3 regions of the Priestia sp. YIM B13490 genome follow, and region 2 is predicted to be linked to each of the others. Evidence: riboswitches for the same ligand, from Rfam matches in the RefSeq annotation. Region 2 holds a riboswitch; each other region holds the start of a gene.
What was found. Region 2 has a riboswitch for cobalamin ahead of nikA (nickel ABC transporter substrate-binding protein). Riboswitches for the same ligand answer to the same signal wherever they lie in the genome.
Positions count from the first base shown of each region.

Region 1: it holds a riboswitch for cobalamin, as region 2 does, so the genes downstream of both, ACFX4R_RS16180 (ribonucleoside-diphosphate reductase subunit alpha) here and nikA (nickel ABC transporter substrate-binding protein) in region 2, are expected to answer to the same signal.
Region 3: it holds a riboswitch for cobalamin, as region 2 does, so the genes downstream of both, ACFX4R_RS13985 ((2Fe-2S) ferredoxin domain-containing protein) here and nikA (nickel ABC transporter substrate-binding protein) in region 2, are expected to answer to the same signal.

Region 1 is NZ_JBHZOT010000004.1:355,979-363,485, forward strand. Features, by position in the region: gene ACFX4R_RS16160 (DUF2325 domain-containing protein) at 1-117, opposite strand, end outside; gene ACFX4R_RS16165 (DUF1540 domain-containing protein) at 325-483, shown strand; gene ACFX4R_RS16170 (hypothetical protein) at 550-753, shown strand; gene ACFX4R_RS16175 (ribonucleotide-diphosphate reductase subunit beta) at 783-1,826, opposite strand; gene ACFX4R_RS16180 (ribonucleoside-diphosphate reductase subunit alpha) at 1,843-4,086, opposite strand; cobalamin riboswitch at 4,220-4,405, opposite strand; gene menC (o-succinylbenzoate synthase) at 4,685-5,788, opposite strand; gene ACFX4R_RS16190 (o-succinylbenzoate--CoA ligase) at 5,792-7,255, opposite strand; gene menB (1,4-dihydroxy-2-naphthoyl-CoA synthase) at 7,338-7,507, opposite strand, start outside.
Region 2 is NZ_JBHZOT010000009.1:33,295-40,801, forward strand. Features, by position in the region: gene ACFX4R_RS22445 (TRM11 family SAM-dependent methyltransferase) at 1-402, opposite strand, end outside; gene ACFX4R_RS22450 (hypothetical protein) at 663-821, shown strand; gene ACFX4R_RS22455 (tautomerase family protein) at 989-1,378, shown strand; gene ftsZ (cell division protein FtsZ) at 1,738-2,742, shown strand; cobalamin riboswitch at 2,745-2,934, shown strand; gene nikA (nickel ABC transporter substrate-binding protein) at 3,079-4,620, shown strand; gene ACFX4R_RS22470 (GNAT family N-acetyltransferase) at 4,692-5,219, shown strand; gene ACFX4R_RS22475 (CitMHS family transporter) at 5,531-6,832, opposite strand; gene ACFX4R_RS22480 (YfmQ family protein) at 6,976-7,419, opposite strand.
Region 3 is NZ_JBHZOT010000003.1:786,291-793,797, forward strand. Features, by position in the region: gene ACFX4R_RS13960 (cobalt-precorrin-5B (C(1))-methyltransferase) at 1-889, opposite strand, end outside; gene ACFX4R_RS13965 (precorrin-8X methylmutase) at 893-1,540, opposite strand; gene cobK (precorrin-6A reductase) at 1,546-2,313, opposite strand; gene ACFX4R_RS13975 (sirohydrochlorin chelatase) at 2,310-3,221, opposite strand; gene cobJ (precorrin-3B C(17)-methyltransferase) at 3,240-4,862, opposite strand; gene ACFX4R_RS13985 ((2Fe-2S) ferredoxin domain-containing protein) at 4,876-5,256, opposite strand; cobalamin riboswitch at 5,358-5,537, opposite strand; cobalamin riboswitch at 5,656-5,834, opposite strand; gene ACFX4R_RS13990 (hypothetical protein) at 5,981-6,139, opposite strand; gene ACFX4R_RS13995 (M42 family metallopeptidase) at 6,490-7,507, opposite strand, start outside.

The DNA.
Region 1 (7,507 bases), on a different contig from region 2:
CTTCACCATATTGCTTTTACGGCCATCTAAATGAATTACTTCATTAAATCCTTCTCCTGCTAAACGATCTGTAATATGCTTTAACCTGTCTCCTCCTACAACCATAACTGATGACATGTTTGTTCCCTCCCAATTAATTATTCATTTAATGATTTGCCAACAACTTGTATTCTTTACTATATACACAGTTTAATTGAGAATGATTCTCTTTGTCAATGTTTAATTGATAAAAATTCTCAATTAAAATGAAAGTCTACCACCTTTCTTATAAGTTAGTTGAATTTTGACCATACTATAGCTATCACATACAAAGGAGGGTTAACGTTGGAACAAAACATTCTTTGTGAAGTAAATAACTGTCACTTTTGGAAAAATGGAAATCACTGCAGCGCAGAAGAAATTTACGTGGTAAGTCATAGCGGAAAACATGCAGCAAGCAGTTATGAAACAGACTGTAAAACGTTCAAGCCAACTGAAGCGTAACCCGCAAAAGGACAGCCTCTGGGTTGTCTTTTTTCTCTCTTCAAGATCATAAAAAAGGAGACTAATATGAAAACTGAACAACTGATTCATTTTTTTAAAGAAGAAGCAATAAAAGCAAATGAACAAACCTTTCCAATCTATGTACAATCGTTTACTCATTTATGGACATATAAATGGGGAACACTTGAAAACATTCCAGAAGAAATTGATGACTTAATTACCACACGTGCGTTAGAACTTGGACTTATTCACTTAAAAAAAGCTGACTAATCAATAAGGAAATTAGTCAGCTTTTGTATTTATAGATCATCAAATCCATTCGCATCTGATGCTTTTGTATATTGTCTTGATTTCTGTTCAAAGAAATCTGTTTTCCCTAAATCTACCTCTTGATAAGCAATAATCCAACGAAGAGGATTTTCAATCGGCGCTTCTGAGAAAGCAGCTCGGCCGAAGCCTAATTGATTACAGCGTTTATTAGCCATGTATTCAATATACTGCTGCAGTTCTTTCATCGTGATGCCGTCGAATTTTTCTCCAATAACAGATTCCGCCCATTCAATTTCAAGACGAGCTGCCTCTTGGAACGTTTCAACTACAAACGTTTCTAGCTCCTCCGTACGATAAGCTGGATTTTCATTTAGTACTTCCTTGAAAATCTTTTCAAATAACCCAACGTGAAGCTGTTCATCACGATTGATATAGTTAATCATCGTAGATGTCGCCACCATCTTTTGATTTCTCGCAAGATTATAGAAGAAAGCAAATCCGCTATAGAAGAAAAGGCCTTCTAAAATAACATCATATACCATAGACTTCAAAAAGTTTTCAACCGTTGCTTCTTCGCTAAATGCTTTATATCCGTTTGTAATAAAGTCATTTCGAGCGCGAAGCTTTTCGTCTGTGCGCCAGTATTCAAATACTTCATCTTGTTTTCCTTTTGGTACAAGACTTGATAAAACATATGAATACGAATGATTATGAACCACTTCTTGCTGCGCTAAAATAATCATTAGAGCATTAATCGAAGAATCGGTTACATAGTCAGCTACTTTGCTAGCATAATCTGATTGAATACTGTCCAGTAGCGCCAGCAAGCCAATAATTTTCAAAAAGCTCTCTTGTTCGTCAGCCGTTAACTGAGGGAACTGCTTAATATCTTGACCCATATTAATTTCAAACGGCGTCCAAAAGTTAGCTAGCATACGTTTGTATTTAGGAAACGCCCATGAAAATCGAACGTCATCCCAGTTTAGAATATTTGAGCTCTTGCCGTTAATGATTCCTGTCGAACGGTTCGGAGCTGTTTCGTTCATTAATTCTCGTTTTAACATGCTTGTCATCAATTATTCACTCCTTTTAACTATGACAGCTTTCACATTCTTCAATGACTTCACTTGATGTTGAACGTACGTAGTAGGTCGTTTTTAACTTTTCTTTCCATGCCGTCATATGAAGATCCAGCAGCTCTTTTGCTCGGATATCATTTTGCACATATAAGTTGAATGAAATGGATTGATCAATATGGCGCTGGCGCTTGGCGTTTTGCTTAATGCTCCAGTGCTGATCAATTAAATAAACGGACTTATAATACCAGTTTGTTGCTGGTGATAAATCTGGTGCCGTCACCGGGATTTTATAGTTTTTCTTTTCCTCTGAATAAAACTTACGGAAAATCGGATCAATACTTGCAGTAGAACCCGCGATAATAGATGTTGATGAATTAGGTGCTACAGCCATTAAGTAGCCATTTCTTATCCCATTGCTTTGAACTTCGTTACGCAGTTCACTCCACGCTTCGCTTGTGTATTTACGTGTTTCAAAATAAGCGCCTGACTCAAAATCTGAGCCTTTAAATAATGGATATGCACCTTTTTCTTTAGCTAAGTTCATGCTTGCCTGTACGGTTAAGTAAGCAATTTGCTCGTACAATTCATCGCAATATGCTACCGCTTCATCTGTTTCCCATGCTATTTTCTTTAAGGCAAGCAGATGGTTCCAACCAAATGTGCCAAGTCCTACTGCGCGGTACTTTTGGTTTGTTAGTTTTGCTTGAAGTACTGGCAAATCATTTAACTCAATAACGTTATCAAGCATGCGTACTTGAATTGGAATTAAACGTTCAAGCACATCTTCAGTTACGGCTCTCGCTAAGTTGATAGAAGAAAGATTACATACAACAAAATCGCCCGGATTCTTTGTAATAATAATTTTTCCGTCTTCTGTAATTTCCTCTGTTACGACCGTTGTGCTTTGATTTTGCGTAATTTCTGTACATAAGTTGCTGCAGTAGATCATGCCCTCGTGGCGGTTTTGATTAGCTCGGTTAACCGTATCACGATAAAACATATAAGGCGTTCCGGTTTCAAGCTGGGAAAGCATAATGCGCTTGAAGATTTCAATAGCAGGTACTGTTTCTCTTGAAAGCTGTTCATTATTTACACACTCAGCGTAACGAGTGCGGAACGAACCGCTGCCTTCTTCTTCATCATAAAAATCTTCTAACGAGTAGCCCATCAGCGTACGAACTTCGTGAGGATCGAATAAGTGCCAGTCTTCACGTGCCTCTACTTTTTCCATAAACAAATCTGGCAAACATACGCCAGTGAATAAATCATGCGTGCGCTGACGTTCGTCACCATTGTTCAAACGCGCGTCTAAGAATGAAAAGATGTCTTTGTGCCATACGTCTAAATATACGGCAATAGCTCCTTGTCGTTGACCTAGCTGATCGACACTTACAGCCGTATTATTTAGCTGTTTCATCCATGGAATTGTTCCTGATGATACGCCTTTAAAACCTTTTATATCACTTCCTCGGCTTCTAATATGACCGAGGTAGACACCAATTCCGCCTCCATTTTTACTAAGCGTGGCCAAATCTGTATTGCTATCATAAATACCACGTAAGCTGTCATCAATCGTATCAATAAAGCAGCTAGATAGCTGTCCGTAGCTCTTTCCTGCGTTTGAAAGTGTTGGTGTGGCAACCGTCATATATAGACTAGAAAGCGCCCAATACGCTTCTTTTACTAATGCTGTTCGATTTTCTTTCTTTTCTTGAGACATCAGCGTCATAGCAATGATAAGAAAACGTTCTTGCGGTAATTCGTATACGCGCTTATCATGTGATGTCGCTAAATAGCGATCTGCTAATGTCAACAATCCAATGTATGTAAATAAACGATCGCGTTCAGGAATAATGACTGAAGCAATTTCATTAATTTCTTCTTCTGTATATGTTTTTAATAGCTGCTTATTATAAATGCCGATTTTTGTTAGTTCTTGAATAAGCTGATAAAACGAACCGTACTTCTCTTTTTTATCGTAACCTCGGTTGTCCGCTGCTTTTCGATATAGTTCGTTTAAGTATACGTCTGCCGCTACGTACGTCCAATCGGGTTCTTCCATTGAAATACGCTCTAAGGCTGCCAAAATTAGGACGTTTGCAACCTTTTCGTCCGTCATATTTTCCTTTACTGTAACAGTTTGAATAACCTTTTCCTCATACAAAGAAAAATCAAGCTGCGTAAATTCTTTTTTTAAACGTTCAATATATGCAGTTAATTCATGTAGAATTGTAGGCTTTAATGTATTCACCATAAATATGGCTCCTCTCTTCACTTCAAAATAAAAAATCGCTCACCGTACCTCGGTGAGCGAATAGAACGAAGATAGAAGAAGACACTAAGTCTTTTCTCAATCCTCGCTCTACCCTCTCACCTCCCGAAGAAGATAAAACGACATAAAAAAGGCAGGTCTCCTGACTTATGCTTCTTTTTACTTTAAGGCCTTCCCATGATGTTTACTCACAGTGGATTTCCTTATTTCATCAGCATTCACAGTTGCGGGGACAGCTTTGGATTTTCACCAAATTCCCTTTTAAGTCTTTTTATCAGACACCTTTTTCACTGGAAAACACAAAATATAGTATTTTATTATGGATTTCAAAACAACATATTGTGTTATGTTATAAACACATTATATAGGACAACTTAGAAAACTATCAACCTATTTTCAAAAATAATTTTGTTTTTTACGATAAAACTCTTCGACTTTTTTCATCAAACTATTCCATCATAACATGTTTTGATACGCTTGATGGAACAATGTGCTCTTTTTAAAAAATTTGTCCTATTTTTCTACTAAACATTGACAACCTCAATAAAAAAACCGTTTTTCATCAAAAAACGGTTTTTAATTATTTGTATTCTTTTTCAAATGCTGTGATTGTTTTGATAAACTTTTTATCAATATCGTATCCTATCCCCGGTTTTCCCTTCACCTTTATTACTCCGGCTTCTACCTCTACTTCGGGCTTAATAATATCTTTTTCCCAATAGCGAGACGACGCAGAAATATCACCTGGTATCGTGAAAGAAGGCAGTGTGGCAAGGGCAATGTTATGAGCTCGTGAAATCCCTGCTTCTAACATTCCTCCAACCCAAAGTTTTACACCATGTTGGGCGCATAAATTATGAATTTGCTTTGCTACGGACATTCCGCCAACTCGCCCGATTTTCACATTGATAATCTTACAGCTTTCTTGTTCGATTGCATGACGTGCATCTTCATAGCTCACAATACTTTCATCTAAGCAAATCGGCGTCTTTATTTGCTTTTGTAACAATCGATGATCAAGGATATCATCAGAACTTAACGGCTGTTCGATCATCATTAAATTCAATTCATCTAGTTTCTTCAATGAATCACTATCGCTTAACGTATAAGCTGAATTGGCATCAGCCATAAGAGGAATGCTTGGAAATTCATCTCGAATTTGTTTCAGTAGCTCATAGTCAGCACCCGGCTTAATTTTCACTTTAAAGCGCTTATAGCCATCTTTCATGTAAGTCTTTATTTGTTCTTTCATTACGGAAATGTCATTTAAGCCAACTACCACTCCAGCTTCTACAGCAGACCTTACTCCGCCAATTACTTCAGATAACGGCTTATTTTGCCGCTTTGCATACAAATCCCATACAGCACAGTCCAAAGCTGCTTTAGCCATGTTATTTCGCTTTAGAGGTTTGAATAGCTTTTGAACATCCTCTGGTTTTTGAAGCTGCTTATGAAGAAGCGAGGGAATTAAAAAATCGTCTAACATATGAAAACACGTCTGAATCGTTTCTTCCGTATACCAAGGAGATGAAAAAGCAACGACTTCTCCCCACCCTGTAAATCCTTGTTCATCTTCTACTTCAAGCAAAATCAATTCTCGATCCTGCACCGTACCATAGCTTGTTGAAAAAGGAGAAAGAAGCTTCATGTCAATTTTATAAAGATGTACTTTTTTTATAATCATCGATTAGCTCCCTTTCTGTATGAACGATGATAGCTTCCGGCGTATGATTTTATTAGAAGCCGTTCGCGGCAGCTCCTCTACTCGAACGAAGTACTTTGGAAGTTTGTACTTTGCTAAAAATTGTTGAATGTGTAAATATAATTCTTCATCTGAAACGTCTTCGTTTACAACAACACATGCAGCTGGCACTTGTCCCCATTTTTCATCAGCTACTCCCGTTACACCGGCCTCTTTAACAGCGGGATGCTTCAACAAAACATTTTCAATTTCAGCTGGATATACATTTTCTCCACCTGAAATAATAAGGTCTGAACGTCTGTCTAACACATATAGAAAGCCTTCTTCATCCACTTTCCCGATATCTCCTGTATAGAACCAGCCTTGTTGAATTGCTTTTTGAGTAGCCTCAGGTTTATTTAGGTATCCTTTTGTAACATTTGGACCTTTAACAATGATTTCTCCTGCTTCGCTGGTCTCATTTCCTTTTTCATCTACAATTTTCATTGCACATGGAAATAATGGTTTACCTGCTGATCCCAGTTTTCGCAAACTGTCTTCAGGTGAAAGCGTAACGAACTGTGAAGATGTTTCTGTCATTCCATACGTTTGATAAACAGGAATTTCTTTATTCACACAAGCCTCTAAAATAGTAAGCGGTGCAGGTCCTCCTCCTAAAAGCATACAGCGAAACGTATTTGGATACTTGCGTTCAGCTAATTCATCAAGCATATTGGACAGCATAGAAGTAACAACCGAAATAATCGTTACCCCTTTGTTTTCAATGGCTTCATTTACTGCTCTTGCTTCAAACCGTTCTTCTAAAATGATTTTCATTCCGTAAAAGACGCTCCGCATTAAAATAGATAAGCCGCTAATATGAAACAAAGGAACCGCTATAAGCCAGCAGTCTTTTTCATTTAATCCTAAATTAAGCGCTGAGCCAACAGAACTCCACCAGTGATTTCCATATGTCTGCAGCACTCCTTTTGGATGACCTGTTGTTCCAGACGTATACATAATGGTGAATGTGTCCTCGAGATTCCACGTTTTTTGAAAACCTGTTTCTGCTTCTGGAGAACTTTTTAAAGCAGGTAAAGTAAGCTGAGTAATGGAACTTTGGAATTCTCTAATTAAAAATGTTTCATCCGCAATAAGCAACGACACGTTTGCATCTGTTAGCTGATAATTAATTTCTTCGTTTGTCAAACGCGTGTTGACGAGCAGCAACCGGGCGCCAATATAAGAAATCGCATGTAAAATCTCGATAAACTCCACTCTATTTTTCATGTATAAAGCAATGGTATCACCTTGCTTTACACCGTTAAACGAAAGCTGCTGTGCTACTTTTTGAACACGTTTATGAAGCTCTTGAAACGTAAGAGACGTTTGCGGTGTTTCTACCGCCACTCGATTTGGCGTCAAATATGCTCTTTGCATAAGCCCATTAGGAATCGTTTGGCTACTCATGAATTTCTCTCCTTTTTATACTGATTAACTAAATTAAATTGAAAAAACAGCCTGATGATAATCACCAAGCTGTTTCAGCTGTTTAAGGGAAACGTGGGAACTGTTGGAAGTCTGGATTGCGTTTTTCCTTAAATGCATCGCGACCTTCTTTTGCCTCATCGGTTGTGTAATAAAGAAGCGTTGCGTCACCCGCAAATTGCTGGATACCAGCTAAGCCATCCGTATCAGCATTAAATGCTGCTTTTAAGAAAC
Region 2 (7,507 bases):
TGGAACAATGCCAAACAAATGGTCAGGGTTATGCAAGTCTGCTTCTGCTACAAAATGCCAACCCACATCACGTTCAATAGCACGCTGACCTTTATAACTTATTTTTTGATCTTTTTCCAAGTCATTAATTTTCATAAAAATGAGTTTAAATGTTTTGTCTCCGAGGTCAATATCTTCTACTTGCTTACAAATATCTGCAAGGTCATCTGATTCATACATAATATCTAATCGCTCTTTGATAAAAGGGCTTCTGCTTGGATCAAGTTTAACGGCACTTTTTATGATAGGTTTCTCAGTTTCAATTTCAAAAAGAGAGCGTCTCTCTAATTGACATAGTGAGAGTTCCTCTTCGCTGCATGCGTATGTGTAGATATACTGAGGCAGCTGCGTATGGTTATTCAATATCGTATCATCCTTTATCGTATCTAATTATCCTTCTTCTCAAACAATAGCGAGAAAAGAAGAGAAAAGCAACGAATTTAAATATATTTGGCTGTGAATAATAAATTGAAGCGCTACATAGTCCACTTATTTGACAAAACATGCTAAAATAACTGGTGATAACCTGCATGTGCTGCTGTCTATACAAAAGAACTGGATCAAGGTTTCTCAAAAATCATTTACACACTGCTGACATTTTGATGAATAGGAGAGGCTACGTGATGTCTAAAAGTGATCATGAAAAGCAACAGATGAGTCGGGCTGATATGAAAAAACAAGCCAAAACATCCTCGCAAAACCTTGTGATGAACGTACTCATTGCCATTGTATCTGTATGTATTTTAGCTCTTATTATAAATGTTTTTGTACTAATGAAATGAGCCGTTATACTGCTCATTTCTTTTTGTTAAGTTGAGCTTTTATTGAAGCATTTGAGGTCTCTTTCACTAGAGAGCACATTGTGAATAGCATATCTTTTTTTTACAAATGATAGTTGTGATATGATGAGGCAATAATATATTAGACAAAAAGCTGGAGGTTACTTAGTATGCCATTACTTAGATTTGATGTAATAGAAGGAAGAGATGAAAAAGAGTTAAAAACATTACTAGACGCTGCTCACCGAGCGATGCTAGAAGCCTTTGGCGTCCCGGAGCGCGACCGTTATCAAATTGTACATCAGCATCCTGCTCATGAAATGATTATTGAAGATACAGGTCTTGGCTTTGAGAGAAGCAAGGATTTGGTTATTATAAGTGTAACGAGTAAACAGCGAACAGAAGAGCAAAAGCAAGCACTTTACAGATTAATTGTAAAAGAGCTTGGAGAGAGTTGCGGCATTCAGCCAAACGACATTATGATTTCGATTGTTGAAAACGGTAATGCTGACTGGAGCTTTGGCATGGGAGAGGCTCAATTCTTAACTGGGAAATTATAAAACGGTTTATTATCTAGAGAAGCCCTTATTTCTAAGGGCTTTTTCTCATTTTGTCTATAAAAATATTATTCTCTTAGTCACATCTTACTCAAAATTAAATACAGACATCTGTCAAATGAATGATACAATAAGCTTATATGCCATTTTGAGTGGAAAAACCATAAAAGAGTTCGGCGTACTAATTTTAGAACAACAATAAATTTACATAAAGATGTAAAGATTTAAAGGTTAAAAGAGAAGTGTATAAAATCTGTAAAACAAAAGAACAGTTACGCGTTAAACATAGGAGTAAAAGGTTCTTCACGTGTTTTTTCGGATAATAAGAGAAAGTAATTTTGATCATTGAGGAGGAACTTAGAATGTTTGGATTTGATGCAGATGTATCGCCATTAGTGCGAATTAAAGTAATTGGGGTCGGCGGTGGAGGAAATAACACCGTTAACCGTATGATTGAACACGGTGTACAAGGAGTAGAATTTATCGCCGTTAATACGGATGCTCAGGCGCTTAACTTATCTAAAGCAGATGTGAAAATGCAGATTGGTGCGGCCTTAACGCGAGGATTAGGTGCAGGAGCTAATCCAGAAGTGGGAAGAGAAGCAGCCGAAGAAAGCAGAGAACAAATTCAAGAAGTACTGCAAGGCGCAGATATGGTATTCGTAACAGCTGGCATGGGCGGAGGAACCGGTACTGGAGCAGCTCCGGTTATTGCCCAAATTGCCCGTGAACTAAATGCTTTAACAATTGGAGTAGTCACTCGCCCGTTCAAGTTTGAAGGAAACAAACGTACGAAGCAAGCAGTAGGCGGTATTACTGCGATGAATGAATCGGTAGATACCCTTATTGTGATTCCAAACGACCGCTTGCTTGAAATTGTCGATAAAAAGACGCCTATGCTTGAAGCATTCCGTGAAGCAGATAATGTTCTTCGCCAAGGTATTCAAGGTATTTCAGATTTAATCGCTGTTCCGGGGCTGATTAACCTTGACTTTGCTGATGTAAAAACAATCATGTCTAATCAAGGATTTGCGCTTATGGGTATCGGACGAGCTTCTGGATCAGACCGGGCAATTGAAGCAGCGAAAAAAGCGATTTCTAGTCCGCTGCTAGATGCATCGATTGATGGAGCAAGAGGCGTGCTGTTGAACATTACGAGCGGCAGCAGCCTGAGTCTTTACGAAGTACAGGAAGCAGCAGATATTGTCACGTCTGCTTCTGATCAGGACTTAAATATGATTTTTGGGTCCGTGATTAATGAAGATTTAAAGGACGAAATGATGGTAACCGTTATTGCCACTGGATTTGATGATGAAGATGTTTCACCATCAGCTTCTACTTCTAGAGTTTCAAGAGCACGCTACTAAATTAAATAACCAGTTTTTATGGTGGCAATTGTTTTTCAATTGCCTTAAAAGGGAATCGGGTGCAAATCCGGAGCGGTCCCGCCACTGTAACAAGGAGCCTTATGTCAAAAAGCCACTGTCTATTTAGAGACGGGAAGGCGGTATAAGGCAATGACTTGAAGCCAGGAGACCTGCCATAAATCGCAGCACACAATAACCTACGAGGATAGGGAGGTGTTTTGGCAGAATCAAAAATAAGATAAACAAGGGATACGTTTATCTGAATTTGTTTTGAAGACAAGCACTTCTTTTTAGAAGTGCTTTTTTTGTGTATTAAAATAGAAGGTGGAAAAATCAATGATAAATAATAAAAAACTCGTATCTATGATATTTCTTGTGTTACTTTGCCTCACTGCTTGCGCTCCTAATGAAGAGAGCATAAGTATAAAAGAAAGAAAGAAAACGGATAAAAGTGTGACGTTTTTATTTAATTTTACATCTGCAACGCTTGATCCTCATACGGATGATAATTATACAGCAGTTCGTGCGGGAGTAGGGGAGACGCTTGTTAAAATCAGCAATGATTTAAAAATAAAGCCCTGGCTTGCTGAAAAGTGGAAAACGGAAGATAACGGTCTTACGTGGACATTTACGATAAGAAAGAATATTACGTTTCAAAATGGTAAAGCGCTAGATGCAAATGCCGTTAAGTCTTCTCTTCAAAGAACGATAGATCAAAGTTATGCGATGAAAAACGCTTTAAATATTAAAGAAATCAAAGCGAACGGTCATGCGCTGACAATTACATTAAAAGAACCAATGCCTAAATTTCCTTCTGAGTTAGTGCATCCAAACACAGCTATTATAGATGTTGATGTTTCTAATATAGCTAAGAAGCCTATTGGCACAGGTCCATTTCAAGTTTTGACTTTCGATCAAGGAAATCAAGTGAAGTTAGAAAGATATGAACATTATTGGAATGGGAAAGTAAAATTGAAAAATGCGATCTTTGCATTTAACGAAGATGCTAATGCGCGAGTTGCGGCTCTTCAGTCCGGAACAGCCGATATTATTTATCGCCCGCCTTTAGAAAGTTTGGGCACTTTACAAACAGATCCGTCTTTTAAGGTAAGTGGAGTACCCAGTGTGCGTACACATTTATTACTTTATAATCAAACCAATGACGCATTAAAAGACGAAAATGTAAGAAAAGCTATCGATACCTTACTGAACCGAAAAGAAATTGTCAGCAGCATCATGAACAATCAAGCGGCAGCAGCTCGAGGTCCATTTTTATCCCAATTTCCTTTTGCTGATAATAATGCTAATGAGCAAAGAGGTATGCCATCTGCTAAAAAATATTTAGAGAAAGCAGGCTATCAAATTAAAAATGGCAAAACAATCAAAAATGGAAAGCCATTATCGCTCTCTCTTGTCACATACAGCTCTCTGCCAGAACTTCCTTTGATTGCTCAGCTTATACAGTCTAATGCGAAAGAGTTAGGAATTACTATTAAGATTCATCTCGTTGAGGACAGCGATGAATATGTAATGGCAAAAGACGATTGGGATTTAGCACTGTACAGTCTTATCACTGCACCTAGAGGAGATGCAAGCTATTATTTAAGTACGAACTATTTGCCGGGCGGTGGTTTAAATGCCAGCCGGATTGATGATGAGAAGCTAACAAAAATGATTCAGCAGTTAAATTTAACCGTAGATGACGCAAAGCGAGATCAGTTAGCTAAGCAAGCAACCGCTTTGATTAATGCAGAAATGCTGACGTCATCGATTGTACATCCAAACATTGTTGTTGCTTATAATCAAAAGGTGAAAAACTGGACCACAAATCCAAGCGAGTATTATATGCTGACTCAGCATTTAGACGTAACGCCATAGTCAATATTGTGTTGTTCCTATAGGAAAAAGAGAAAGTATACAATGATAGATCAAAGGATGTGACAGTAAACGTGCAAGAAGTACCAATGTATCAAATTAAAGAAGTAAAAGAAAAGGATGCTGAAGTGATTCAGTTTGTCATGAATATGCGGAATGAGCTATTTCCTATGATGGAAAAAAATCAGCTTCCTGTGGATTTGCTTCATTTTAATGAATATTATGTTCAAGCGAAAGGCGCTGCTTTTTTTGCAGCTGTCACGGAAAATCAACAAGTAATTGGAACAATTGGTTTATACGCTTACGATGGAAGGTTTCATGCATTAAAAAAGCGATATGAACATAAAACTGCAGCCGAGATTGTAAAATGCTATGTCGATCCAGCATACCGGCGTCTAGGCATTGGACAGCAGCTGTTAAAGGCAGTGGAACAATTTGCTCAAAGTCATTTTTATGACACGTTGTATCTGCATACTCATCCTTTTTTACCGGGGGCTATTCCATTCTGGACTTCACAAGATTTTATCGAAAGGCTTGCTGAACAGGATGAGCCATGGAATACGCTGCACATGGACAGAAAAATACAACCGGTCGTAATGTAACGATATTATACAGTAATTACCATAGAATCTAGATAAGAGCTCATGCTATAATGAGCGTACTTACATTTATAGCCTGTAGGGCAAGTCCTTACAGAAAAGAACCGCGTTTCGAATTGGCTGAAACGTGGTTTTTTTCTACGAAAAACAAATAACAAAATATTTTTAAAAATATCTATGAAATCGCTTTCAAAATAATGAAATATATTATATAATTACTAATGTTGTGTTGTACTTTGTTAGTGTTAAATCAATATCCTACATGTGTGAGCCGATTGCCTTATGGTAGTCGGCTTCCTTTTTTATGGTAGAGTCTAAAAGGAAATAGCATTCGTTAAAATGGCTGTAATTGTCATCACAATAGTTGTTCCAAAGGCCCACTTGAAAAGAAACTTTTGATGCTCCCCGAAATCTACTTCAACCAGCCCAATCAGAATGAAAGTAGCGGGTACTAAAGGAGATAGGGGAAACCCAGTTGTGGAATGTCCCAATAAAGCTGCTCGTCCTATTTCTACAGGGTCTACACCAAAATTAGCTGCTGTATGGCTAATAACAGGTAAAATGCCAAAATAATAAGCATCAGGTGAAAATACAAAGCTAAGAGGAAGGCTCGTTATTGCTACAACTAAGGGAAGGTGAGGGCCCAGCCATTCAGGAGTGAGGCTGACAATGGTATTAGCCATGGCATCCATCATTTTTGTTTCTGTAAAAACGCCTGTAAAGATTCCGGCTGCAAAAACCAACGTACTAACCATTACAAAGCTGTTTGCATGACTTAAGATTCTTTCCTGCTGTTCTTTTGGATGAGGAAAATTAACAAATAAAGCAATGGCAAAAGCAATAGCAAATAAAATAGGAATAGGGAGTATGTCTACGACCAAGAGGGTCATTAAGCACAGTATCAATAAGGCATTAAACCAAAAGAGTCTAGGTGGCTTCCCAGGGGTCTCATGAACTGAAAGCTGTTCAGCAAAAGCCATTGATGAACCTTTTAAATGAATGGTTCCTAAGCGCGCTTTCTCTCTCTTTCCGAGTAGATATGCTGAAAATAAAGTCCACATCAATCCCGCTGCCATAGCTGGAATAAGAGGGTTAAATAGATCTGATACTTCTAATTGCAAACTTGCTGCGGCTCTTACGAGAGGACCTCCCCAAGGAATCATATTCATAACACCTGCGCTTAAACTAATAACACAAGCCAGTATTAGTCGGTTCATTCCCAGTTTTGTGTACAAAGGAAGCAAGGCGGAAACTGTAATTAAAAATGTAGAAGAGCCGTCTCCGTCCAAGCCAACAAGCATTGTAATAACGGCAGTTGCCATTACGACTTTTAAAGGATCGCCTTTCACAATGTTTAGGACACGAGAAATCATAGGATCAAATAAACCGACGTCAATCATTAGTCCAAAATATAAAATAGCAAAAACGATCATAATGGCCGTAGGAGCTACTTTTAAAATACCATTCATCATCATATCGCCCATATGGGCACTAAAACCTCCAATTATACCAAAGAGGATAGCGACAAAAATAAAAGCAACAACCACGGACAAGCGTTTACTGATGACAAGAAATAGAAAAGTCGCAATCATTCCAAACCCTAACAAAGAAAGCATTATCCATCACCTCTTATAAAAGTTAGAAAATTATATTAATTTACATTATAGCATTAGAATTACTGTTAAAGTTTGGTGTTTTTAAATAAGATAGCTTCAAACTAAAACTAAAAACCAAAAAAGCCGCCTTATAGGCGACTGGTTTAAGCTAGGTCAGCTGTTATGGACTGCTTTTGAAGGTGCTCAGACAGCAGGCTGTAAGCAATAATTTTCTTTTTATACTGTTTTACGACATCGACATGATCATCATAACTGTATACGCATAATCGAACATCTTTTTTTCCTTTTTTCGTATCGATAACCAGTGGAGTTTCACTGTCTTCTAGGTGTTTATAATAGTCCTTATTTCCGTCATGGACATAATATTGTTTTAAAAATGTTGCTTTATTAAAATAATCAATCACTTGCATTTTGTCTTTGCCTTCTAAATGTTTCCCATCAACTGTGACAGTAACGCTTTGGTCATCAAGTGTTGGGTGTAATTGAAATTTAGTCATAAGCCATTTGACCACTGGAGTTGGAAGACACGTTATTAATATTTTGAGTGCACTTACAAGAATGATGGAAAGTAATACAATCCACGTCATAGTTAATCATCTCCGCTATAGTTTAAATGAAATAAGATTACATACTTATTTTACCACAGAGAACATGATTGCTTTTTGTACATTATGT
Region 3 (7,507 bases), on a different contig from region 2:
AAGCGCCTGACTCAGAAGCTGCTTTTGCTAAAAAATTAAAATCAATGGGTGCACTTTTTGAATGAACCATCATAACGCCTTGCGCGACTTTTGAAAACTTTCCCATCATGCCTACGAGCGATACTTTTTTCATTCCTTGCTTTTTACATTGTTTTAACGTAAATCCAACAAAATCTCCCATTTCGATAAATGCTTCTTCCGGAAGTTCAGGGAACTGTTTCATTCCATACTTTTCGCTTCGGCCCCCTGTCGTAATGACAACGTGCTCACAATTACTCGCTTTAGCAACGCTGATTGCCTGCACGATACTTGCTTTATAAGCAGCTGTTGAGAACGGAACGACAATTCCCCGCGTCCCCAGTATCGAAATGCCTCCTAAAATACCTAGACGCGCATTTAATGTCTTTTTCGCCATTTCTTCTCCTTCAGGAACCGAGATGACAATCTTAACGCCTTTTTGTATATTGTATTCAGCTAGAAGCTGTTCAGCCGTTTCTTTCAGCATCTTTCTTGGAACAGGGTTAATGGCTGCTTCACCGACAGGAACCGGGAGGCCGGGCTTTGTTACACGCCCTACTCCCACTCCTCCATCAATGATAATACCTGCACCATTACACCACGAAACTTCAGAAATAATCAGCGCTCCGTGCGTGGCATCGGGATCATCTCCAGCATCTTTAATGATGCTAGCTACAGCGCTGCTTGTGCGATACTCGCATTCTTCAAGATGAAACGTAGCAAAGCGGCCGACAGGTAGGTAAATCGTTGACTCATCTTGCACTTCTCCTGAAATTAGCGTAAGCAGAGCTGCTCTCGTAGCTGCCGTGGCACAAGCGCCCGTCGTATAGCCTTCTCTGAGTTTCTTAGGTTCTTTTGGTACTTCCTTCATGCGTTACACCTGATCTGCAAGAATTGAAATTGCATTTAATGCAGCAACCGTTACCGTACTGCCGCCTTTTCGCCCGATGTTTGTAATAAACGGCACGTCAAGTTTTGCAAGTTCTTCTTTAGATTCAGCTGCTGAAACAAATCCTACCGGCAGACCAATAACAAGCCCAGGCTTCGCTTCTCCTTCTTTAATCAAACGAATTAATTCAAGTAAAGCTGTGGGTGCGTTCCCAATTGCAAAAATTCCACCGTCTGCTTCTTTGATGGCTTTTCGCATAGAAATAATTGCACGCGTTGTATTTAAGCGCTTTGCTTCTTCCATTACGTCCGGATCCGAAATATAAACTTTGATTTCACCGCCGTGTTTTTCAATTCGCTGCTTGTTTGTTCCTACTTGCACCATTTGTACATCTGCAACCACTTGCTTGCCGCTGCGAATAGCTTTAATTCCTGCTTGAATCGCATCCGGATGAAACAGCATGCTGCGTCCAAGCTCAAAGTCTGCAGACGCATGAATTACGCGCTGAACAATTGGGTACTGTTCGTCTGTAAACGGATGAGGCCCAAGCTCTTCTGTAATCATCTCAAAACTTTTTCCTTCTATTTGCTGAGGCTGAACAGTTAACGGTTTAAATTCTGTACGAAAATCCATCTCAATCAACTCCTATTTTGGTTTACTAAAGCATGAACCACTTCTTCAAAAGTGGAATACACGGTTCCATACTCAATTTTCGGTCGCCCAATCATAATAATATCTAAGCCTAACTCTTTAGCTGCTTCCACTTTTTCATCCACAGATCCAACTTTTCCGCTTTCTTTTGTGACCATGACCGTCACTCCGTATTGCTTATACAGCGCTCGATCAAACTCTTTTGTAAACGGCCCTTGAATAGCAATAATATTTTTTTGCGAAAATCCCAATTGCTGGCACTTTTCCATATTATCCAGCCTTGGAAGCATACGAGCAACAAGCCGTACATCTGAAAGAGGAAGCAGCTTTTCTGTAAAAACCTGCAGCGTTTTGCTGCCTGTTGTCAGCATAATAACTCCTTTTTTCTCAGCTGCTACTTCTGCTGCTTCTTCATACGTAGAAACCATTGTCATATTATCATAGGTAAAAGCCTGCGAAGCCCGCTCATAGCGTATGTAAGGAATCGCTGTTTCAGCAGCCGCGCCGATAGCATTTTTAGATGCTTCTTCTGCAAAAGGATGACTTGCATCCACAATAGCTTTTACACGATGTTCGTTTACAAAATCCATCATATCTTCTTTTGTGAGACGTCCAATTTTCACTTTCACTTCTGCACGCTGTAATTCGATAGCTGCGTTTTCGGTTACAACCGTTGCCGTAACCTCATGACCTGCTTTTTTCACTTGCACGGCTAATGCACGTGCATCGCTAGTTCCGGCTAACAATAAAATCATTTTAGCTCGCCGACCTTATCTTCATGATGATCGTGGTCATGATGGTGATCGTGGTGATGGTGTCCGTGATCATGGTCATGATCGTGATGATGATGGTGATCAATATGCTCCATAATGCCAAGGCGATATTGACACGTATCGCAGTTCATTTTCACTTCACCTTCTAATCCTTCTTCAGCACGTTCTTTTAAAATTGTCTGCAGTTTTGGGTGAAAACCGAAATAGCCGGCGAGCTTAAACTCAATGTTTTCATGCTGCATTTTATACTGCTTCACCATTTCTTCTAATCGCTTAATTAATACTCCTGTAAATAAGAAATACGGGAGAATAACCACTTTTTTAGCGCCCAATTTCAAACATCGCTCCACGCCTTCATCAATCAGTGGAGCGGTCACGCCCATAAAAGAAGTTTCAACGATTTTATAATTTGTTTTTTCCCAAAGAAGGCGCGTAATTTTATATAAATCACTGTTTGCATCAGGATCACTTCCCCCTCGCCCTAAGACGATAACAGCCGTGTCTTCAGCTGGAGTTTCTAAATTCTCTCCTGATTCTTGTAATCTCGTTTTTAAAATTTCAAGGGCTTCTTCATGAACGCCAATGGGACGTCCGTATACGAAGTTTACGTGTGGATATTTTTCCTTAGCTTCATCTATAGCCGCCGGAATATGTATTTTAGAGTGGCCAGCAGGCAAGAGCATAATTGGAATTACAACTACATCTTTTGCTCCTTTTGCCACACATGTATCAATGCCTTGACTTACATTTGGGCGTTCAAATTCTAGAAAACACGTTTCTATTAAGATAGATGCGTCCCAATCATGCTTCATAGTCGAAATAAATTCGCGAATTTGATCGTTCCCTTCAGGATCTCTGCTTCCATGACCGACAAATAAAACTGATTTCATATAATGCCCTCCCATTTTTTAATCTCCACACGGAGCTGGTTCTACTTTTATTTTTGGTGTTATATCTTGATAGTCGAATCCATAAACGTTCTTCACACGCTTAAAGAATTTATGAAATCGCTCATTAGGATGACCTTTTTCTTTATATTCATGGACAATGTTCTCCACTATTTCAACAATGTCATCGGGTGCTATGCCTTCCGCCACAATTTGACCTGAATGCGCATTTCGTCCAACCGTTTTAGCTCCTAAAAATAAATCAAACGCACCTTTTCTATAGACAATGCCGATATCTTCTTGAACTGCGCCATAACAGGCCATACCGCATCCATTAATACCAAGCTTCAGCTCTTTTGGCATGTCCATTCCCCCGAGGCGTTTTTGTAATTCTTCCGTATGTGGAATAGCATCGCTTTTTTCTCCATCACAAAAATCACACGCTTTAATTGTGAACACGTCTCCGACCGGAGATAGTAAAAAGGAAGCTGCTTGGAGCTTTTTAATAATCACATCTGGCTGGGCTGTTGGAATTTGAAGTTTGATTTGATGGTCAGGTGTATACTCCATCGTACCTTTTTCACCAACAACTTCTGCTAGTGTTGTCATTTGAACAGGCGTGAATTTCTTATTGGCAAGTCCTGGACTAACCGCGACTTCGAAAATTGACTGTATTGGCTGGTGTACGACCCCAGAAGTGGTTTCACCTAAAATTGCTTGAAGCGCTTCTTCTGCAAGAGCTCGTGAAGTTGCTGTTTCTTCTGGTTTGGTCTGAACTGCTTCAATTGCTGAAGCTGTTTGCTCTACAGTCTCTTCTTGATCGAGAGCCCATGGTTCTGCTTCTTTTCGAAGTCGCTGATGCGGTCTTAGCGGCTGCTCCGTTTGGTTGAGGGTATATTTCCGCTGATACCCGCGCGGTGTAATCATTAAATCGTCGTAAAAGAACGTAGATGAATTTCCGACAACAACGGTAGTCAGCATGCCTATTTCATGGTTTAACATGTCTTTTAAGTTAGTCATTACGACTTCTTCACGGTCACGATAAGCGCTTTTCACAAGACCAACAGGCGTATCAGGAGAACGGTACTTTAATAGAATCCTTTGCGCTTCAACAATTTGTCTTGTTCGTCTTCCGCTCTTTGGGTTGTAAAAAGCCACTACAAAATCTGCTTGTGCAGCTGCTTCAATTCTTTTTTCGATTAGATCCCACGGCGTAAGGTGGTCACTTAAACTAATCGTACAAGCATCGTGCATCACGGGCGCTCCAAGGAGAGATGCGCATGAATTGATAGCCGAAATGCCAGGAATTACTTCCAGCTCTACGCCCGTTTCTTTTTTCCAGCCTTTTTCAATCAACACTTCATATACAAGGCCTGCCATTCCGTATACTCCTGCATCTCCGCTCGAAATGACAGCTACGGTTTTTCCTGCTTCGGCTTGCTTTACAGCTTCCTGTGCACGGCTTACTTCTTCGGTCATTCCCGTACTAATAATTTGCTGATTCGTTAACAGTCCTTGAATTAATTCCACATAGGTTTTGTAACCGATGATCATATCACTTTCTTGAATGGCTTCTCTTGCTCGCTGTGTAATATGTTCAAAGCTCCCCGGCCCAAATCCAATAACTAACAGTTTACCTTTCATGCTAGCTCCTCCTTTATGCGTTACTTTTTACTTTGTCAATTCCTTCTATGGAGTCACTGTTTTCCGGAGAAACGAAACCATTTTGATCATATTCATAAATAAGCGATTCCTTTACACTGCAGCCTCCTGCTAAATGCTCTTCGACAATCCGGTGAGCCACGGTTTCAGTGACCTGCTTGTACCAATCTCCTGAAGGATAGACGATAGCTACAGGAGCATCTTTGCATCGTCCGTTACAGCGCGTACGCGTTGTATGAACCGTTTCATCCAAATCCAGTTCCGTCACTTTATTTCGAATAGCTTGTGTGGCTTCTTCTCCACCTTTTCTCATACAGCTGCTTCCATTACAAATCAATACGTGATGTTTTGTTCCGTTTAAGTTCCACGTCGTCACACTCATTCGCTCCTTTACTAAAAAAAGCGCCTCTATCAATGATAGAGGCGCAGAAAATTCAAACTAAGTTTTTGCACTTCCACCTATATCCCGTAGGGTAAGCTTCGCATTAGAAAAAGGCTGGTTTCCTGACTTCGATTCATCACTTGATTGCGCCTTCCCAAATACAGTGGCATATGCAATCAGCTCCTCTTCACAGTGGCGGGTACCGCGCTGGCTTCACACCAGACTTCCCATTTAACGCAATGTGAACATTGCGCACCTTTTTTGCACGATATGTAGTTTTTCGATACGAGAAAAACCCGCTTCGCTAATATGCGAGCGGGTAAAACGTCAGAATAAGAGTGTACACGAATGCCACTTTAAGCCAACGTTTCCCTTCCCGCTCCCCGGAGAAATAGAAACTTCACAATAAAGACAGGTCTCCTGACTTGTGTATCATTCTACTTGAGAACCTTCCCGTGATTTTTTCACAGTGGTTATACTCGTTCGTCCACACTTACAGTTGCGGGGGCAGTACTGGTCTTTCACCAGTTTCCCTATTAAGCCTTCTTGGCATCTTTACTGTTGCTGTTTGATATATATGAACCTTTTAAACTATCAGAATAATAGAAGTAACTACCATATCATAGCGTACATTTTTTTTTATTTCAACTCTATTCTTTTCGGAAGATACAAGCACCTATAAAAAAACAAGAGCATAAAGTCAGCTCTTGTTTTTTCATTATATAGCTACTAATGTTAAATGAGGATCATTATAATACACCACTTCTGAAAGAACTTTACAGCCATTTGTTTTGGCAAAAGCTTCTCTCGCCTGCTTTTCAGTTTCAAATTCAAACATTTTCATTTCTTTTCCAGCATATACCGTCAGTACCCACATGAAAAGATTCGCCTCCGATTATTGTAGTGATCGCTATATCCACATTATGCCGAAACCATTTCCTTTTGAAAACCCATTCTACAAAACTTGTCACAAGAAACTTTTAAAAATTTAAAAACATTTTAACTTCTGTAAATGAACAAAATGTACAAAAGGTTTAAGCAATATTATACCTCTTTAAAAAGGTGCTTTTTTAACCAACTGTTGCTTCACCAGTAAAAAATATATAGTATTTATTAAAAAAAGAAGCCGGACAGCCGGCTTCTTTTTTAGGAAAGGAAAGTACAGACATCACAATCCCGTCCTGCTCTTTATTTTGCATAAAAATACACTAATTAAATATTGCTTTCTTAAAGCAGAACCATGTTCGACTGCACATAGTGATAAAGAAGCTTATACGTATGGTTTAATGAATCTTGATGCGTTCTCTCAAACGCATGAGAAGAATCAATTCCTGGACCAATTAAGCCGTGTACGATATCGTGTCCGGCACGAATAGCAGCAGAAGCATCTGATCCGTAAAACGGATAAATATCTAATTTGTACTGAATATCATGCTGCTTAGCTAGCTCCACCAAATGCTTTCTCAAACCGTAATGATATGGGCCGCTTGAATCTTTTACACAAATAGACACGGTGTATTCATCGGTAGATTGTCCATCTCCCATAGCACCCATATCAACCGCTAAGTATTCTACTGTTTGAGGCGTAATGTTCGAATTCCCTCCGTATCCAATTTCTTCATTATTTGAAATGAGAAAATGCGTAGTGTATGGCAGTTCGATCTGTTCTTCTTGAATTGTTTTTATGAGCTGGAGCAATAAAGCTACGCTTGCTTTATCATCGAGATGACGAGATTTAATAAAACCGCTTTTTGTTATTTCTACACGAGGATCAAACGAAACAAAGTCGCCTACTTCAATTCCAAGGCTGCGAACATCTTCTGCGCTATGTACTTTTTCATCCAGTCGAATTTCTATATTTTCTTGATTTCGCTCAGCTTTCCCTGCATCTTTATACACATGAACAGATGTTTGATGCATAAGGATGGTTCCTGTAAATACTTCTCCTGATGAAGTTTCAATTTCACAATATTCTCCTTCAATAGAATTGTAGCGAAACCCTCCAATCAAGTCGATTTTCAGACGTCCACTCGGTTTGATTTCTTTTACCATAGCACCTAATGTATCGACATGAGCCGTCAGCATGCGGTGGTGATCTGTATCTTTACCGGGAATAGTAGCGACTAAGCCTCCTTTTCGATTGCGGTACGTTTGAATATTTAGCTCTTTTATATAGTCTTCGACAAATGAAATTACCTTTTCTGTATTTCCAGAAGGACTGGGAATCGAAACAAGCTTTTTAATT